2 regions of the Bhargavaea ullalensis genome follow, and region 1 is predicted to be linked to the other one. Evidence: riboswitches for the same ligand, from Rfam matches in the RefSeq annotation. Region 1 holds a riboswitch; the other holds the start of a gene.
The links. Region 1 has a riboswitch for cobalamin ahead of ACFFIY_RS06330 (ABC transporter substrate-binding protein). Riboswitches for the same ligand answer to the same signal wherever they lie in the genome.

Region 1 (2,402 bases):
GGCTACGACAAAGACACGCTTGAGGTGCTCGTCGCCCAGATGGTCCAGCTTTACAAAGACGGCGAAAAGTTCAAGATGAGCAAGCGCACCGGCAAGGCGGTCACGCTCCGTGAGCTCGTCGACATGGTCGGCCTCGATGCGGTCCGCTACTTCTTCGTCATGCGTTCCGGCGACTCCCAGATGGACTTCGACCTCGACCTCGCCGTCTCGCAGTCCAATGAAAACCCGGTGTACTATGCGCAATATGCCCATGCCCGCATCTGCTCGATCCTGCGCCAGGCGGACGATGCCGGACTGTTCGCTTCGACGGATCATGTGGACCGGCTGCTGGATTCCGAGAAGGCGCTTGATCTCATGCGCAAGCTCGGCGACTTCCCGCAGGTCGTGGCCGACGCCGCCAAATTGCGTGCGCCTCACCGTGTGGCGACGTATATCCATGAACTTGCCGCCGCATTCCATACGTTCTACAGCACCGACAAAGTCGTCGATCCGGACAACCAAGAACTGTCCGAGGCGCGCCTCGCCCTCGTCACGGCAACCCGCACCACCATCGCCAACGCCCTCCGCCTCATCGGCGTCGACGCCCCGGTCAGGATGTAATCGATAGAACGAATGAAAAACCGGCCCGTTGCGGCCGGTTTTTCCATAAGTGCGGGGAGCGTTATCTTTATCGGGGAGAGCGTTATCTTTATTACATGGAACGTTATCTTTATCCGGGTGAACGTTATCTTTATCAGGCAAAACCTTATCTTTATCCCGCCCGCCCCTCGACAAATTCCGCGGGTTCTGATTAAATTGAGGAAGAATTGAATATCCGTCTGCCGGGGTGCCAGCTGCAGCCCGGCGACGGATGACGCGAAGGTGCCCCGTTCCGGGGGTAAAAGGGAAGCCGGTGAAAGTCCGGCACGGTCCCGCCACTGTGAGCGGCGCTGCGAACGCAGACGCCCCAAGTCAGGAAACCTGCCTTCGCGGAAACACCCGAATTGCGCCTGCGAGGACAGGCCGGTGTGGCACGGCGCCTGTCTCGGCAGGCTGCGGTCGTTTTTCCGCATGCCGTCCTGCCGGTTTGATTGGACCCCCGCCGAGTGCGGGGGTTTTTCGATTCTCGCAAACTTCATCGACAGGGGGAACAGCAACAATGAGCAAGAAATGGATCAAATGGATGGCCGTTTTCCTGGCAGCGCTGCTTTTGACGGCGTGCGGATCAAACGGAAACAAGGCCGATGAGCCTCAGATGAAACAGGAAGAAGGAACTGCCGACCAGCAGGATGGCGATAAGTCCGGCGAACAGGCAACATTCCCTGTGACGGAGACCGACGCGGTCGGCAATGAAATCACGCTTGAACAGGCACCTGAAACCATCGTCTCCATGATGCCGAGCAACACGGAAATCCTGTTCGGAATCGGAGCGGGAGACAAGGTTGTCGGTGTCAATGATTACGATGACTACCCGGAAGAAGTCCAGGACATCGAAAAAATTGGCGGACTTGAATTCAATGTAGAGAAAATCATCGGGCTCCATCCCGATGTGGTTTTTGCCCATGAATCCGGACTCGGAACGGGCGAAGAAGGGCTCCAGCAGCTCCGTGACGCGGGCCTGACCGTGTTTGTCGTTAAAAATGCGACCAACTTTGAAGAGACATACAGCACCATCAACCAGATCGGCAAACTGACCGGCCATGAAACGGAAGCCGATGAAGTCGTCGAAGGCATGAAAGCGAAGGTTGCCGAGATCGAAGAAAAGGCGAAAGAAGTGAAAGACGAGAAGAAAGTATTCGTCGAAACTTCCCCGGCTCCTGAAATCTATGCGCCGGGTGCCGGCACGTTCATGCAGCAGTTCCTCGATATGATCCATGCGGAAAATGTCGCGGGTGACCAGGAAGGCTGGGTCATGATGGATCCTGAAGAAATCGTCAACCGCAATCCGGATGTGATCATGGTCATGTACGGGGACGACAGCGCGGTCGATGCCGTGTATGACCGCGAAGGCTTTGACGCAATTGCGGCGATCAAGGACAAACAAGTCGTCCGTGTGGATGAAAACACGACGAGCCGGACGGGTCCTCGCCTTGCAGAAGGCCTGGAAGCCGTGGCCAAGGCGGTTTATCCCGACATCTTCGGAGAAAGCCAGGCGGATGACCAGGCCGAAGACGAAGACGATCAGGCGGCCTGACATGAACAAGCGCCTGTTCGCCTACATCGTGACCACCGCCGTGCTCCTTGCGGCGATCTGGCTCGGCGTGTCGATCGGGACGGTGCGAGTACCGCTCAGGGTGCTGTGGGATCCGGCAGCGGATGAAACCGCCTCGAACATCCTGTGGAAAATCCGCATGCCGCGCGTTGTGCTCGCGGGGCTTGTCGGAGGATCCCTCGCCATGGCGGGGGCGGCTTTTCAGGGATTG
Region 2 (2,402 bases), on a different contig from region 1:
CCTCGGACTCGCATTCCTGGCATCCACCGGCAGCATCCTGTATTTCAAGCAGATGAGCGAAGCCGAACAGGAGAAAAGAAGCTACACGACACTGCGTCAGCTCGGATTCAAGACAAGCGAAATCATGAAAGGAATCCGGCGCAAGCAGGCATTCGTGTTCGGCATTCCGCTCCTGATGGGGCTCGCCCACTCGATTTTTGCCATCAAGTCCGTCTCCATCTTCTTCACATCCGGCGATATCCGGACGCCGGTCGCCATTGCGATGATCGTCTATTCCTTGATTTACCTCATTTTCGCAGTGTTCACCGTCGGCTACTACCGGAAAACAGTAAACGACGCACTCTGACAAAAATCGCCCTCTCTTCAGCAGAAAGGGCGATTTCCCTGTTCATTTCCCGGGAAATAACTCGAAATATGTTTCATGTGAAACAGGGGTTCTGATTTTTCTGATCAACAGAGGAGTGATTTACACAATGATCGAGCTAGGATTCATCAATCACAGCCCGAGCGGAGGACTGCACAGGATTAGACAATTCCCTCCACCTTTCGACCTATTCACGTTTAAATCACTATATGTTAGGCTATATGAGCGTTAACAACACAATATCTAGTAGTACGATGGATCGGTACCGATCGCGGTTTAATAGGGAATCCGGAAAAGCCGGAGCTGTCCCCGCAACTGTGAACGCGGACGACCGCCGAAGGGCCACTGTGGGGAAAACCATGGGAAGGCAGGCGGAAGGATGACGCGCAAGCCAGTAGACCTGCCGGCCATCGTGAAGCGACACTTTCTTCGGGGTTTGAGGAGTGGAAGCGAACGGGTGCCGACCCATTCATTTCTTTTATTCTTCCATTCATTCCAGGCCCCGCTCATTCCATTTATTCAACGCAGTGGGCAGAAGCCCCGCCGAAGACTTGTTCTCGGCGGGGCTTCTGCTTTTTGTCGTTCCGTGTTTTCGAAGAACAAAGAAAAGCGACTCACTCGCGCCCGATTGCGACTCACTCGCGGTCAAAAGCGTCTCACTCGCACCGGATTGCGTCCCGCTCACGGGCGAAAGCGTCTCACTCGCCGAAAACGGCTCGCCGGCTCGAAAAAATCACCCTCGCTCCACCCATAAAAGGAGGAATCATCATGGTTACCAAACCGACGGATCATCTGGCCATCATTCATTCTCTTGAACAGGAATTCACGCCCGGGAAAATTGGACCGCTGCGGCATTCGGCGGAGCGGTATATAGATCGGCGGGGCAGCGCGGACGACAGCCTCGACGGCCATCTCATCCGCGAATCGCTCGCTCGCGTGGATGAAGCCGAGACGTTCTGGACGGACGTGGCGGCGCGGATTTTGCTCCACCGGCTGTACAAAGAACAGCAGGTTCTCCGCGGCACGCCTGACCCTTATCAAGATTTCGCCGGTCATGTCCGCCGGCTGGTCGACGGGGGCCTCTACGCGCCGTCGCTCACAGAATCCTATTCCGACGAAGAACTCAAAGAAATCGGCGAGCTCCTCGATCCGTCGCGCGACCGGCTGTTCACGTACACCGGTCTTAAAACGCTCACGGACCGGTATGTCGCGACCGACTTCGGCAAGCGGCCGGTCGAATTGCCGCAGGAGCGCTGGCTCGTCATTGCGATGACGCTCATGAGGGGCGAAACGGACGACCGCCTGGGGAAAATAAACGAAGCGTACTGGGCGCTTTCGAATTTGTACATGACCGTCGCCACGCCGACGCTTGCCAATGCCGGGAAGCCGCATGGCCAGCTGTCGAGCTGCTTTATCGACACGGTCGATGATTCGCTCCGGGGGATCTATGACTCGAACACCGACATCGCAAATCTTTCCAAATACGGCGGCGGGATCGGTGTTTACATGGGGAAAGTCCGGGCCCGGGGTTCGGCGATCCGCGGTTTCGAAGGAGCGTCGAGCGGCGTGCTTCCGTGGATCAAACAGCTCAACAACACCGCCGTTTCGGTCGATCAGCTCGGTCAGCGCCAGGGGGCGGTTGCGGTGTACCTGGACGTCTGGCACCGGGACATTCTGACGTTCCTCGACCTGAAATTAAATAACGGCGATGAGCGGCTCCGTGCACACGATATTTTCACGGGCGTCTGCCTGCCGGATCTGTTCATGGAACAGGTCGACGCGCGCGGCGACTGGCATTTGTTCGACCCTCACCAAGTGCGCTCGGTGATGGGCTGGTCGCTCGAAGATTTCTATGATGAGCGGCGCGGGGACGGATCGTTCCGCGAACGGTACTTGCAGTGCGTGGCGCACCCCGGCATTTCTTCCAAAAAAGTGCCGGCCATCGATATCATGAAGCGCATCATGCGCAGTCAGTTGGAGACGGGCGTGCCGTTCATGTTTTACCGGGACGAGGTGAACCGGATGAATCCGAACAAGC

Region 2: linked by a shared signal. The riboswitch ahead of ACFFIY_RS00180 (ribonucleoside-diphosphate reductase subunit alpha) and the one ahead of ACFFIY_RS06330 (ABC transporter substrate-binding protein) in region 1 are both predicted to bind cobalamin.

Annotation. Positions count from the first base shown of each region.
Region 1 covers NZ_JBHLWY010000023.1:20,832-23,233, reverse strand. The annotation lists gene argS (arginine--tRNA ligase) at 1-600, shown strand, start outside; cobalamin riboswitch at 843-982, shown strand; gene ACFFIY_RS06330 (ABC transporter substrate-binding protein) at 1,139-2,173, shown strand; gene ACFFIY_RS06325 (FecCD family ABC transporter permease) at 2,175-2,402, shown strand, end outside.
Region 2 covers NZ_JBHLWY010000001.1:41,379-43,780, reverse strand. The annotation lists gene ACFFIY_RS00185 (FtsX-like permease family protein) at 1-346, shown strand, start outside; cobalamin riboswitch at 607-786, shown strand; gene ACFFIY_RS00180 (ribonucleoside-diphosphate reductase subunit alpha) at 1,133-2,402, shown strand, end outside.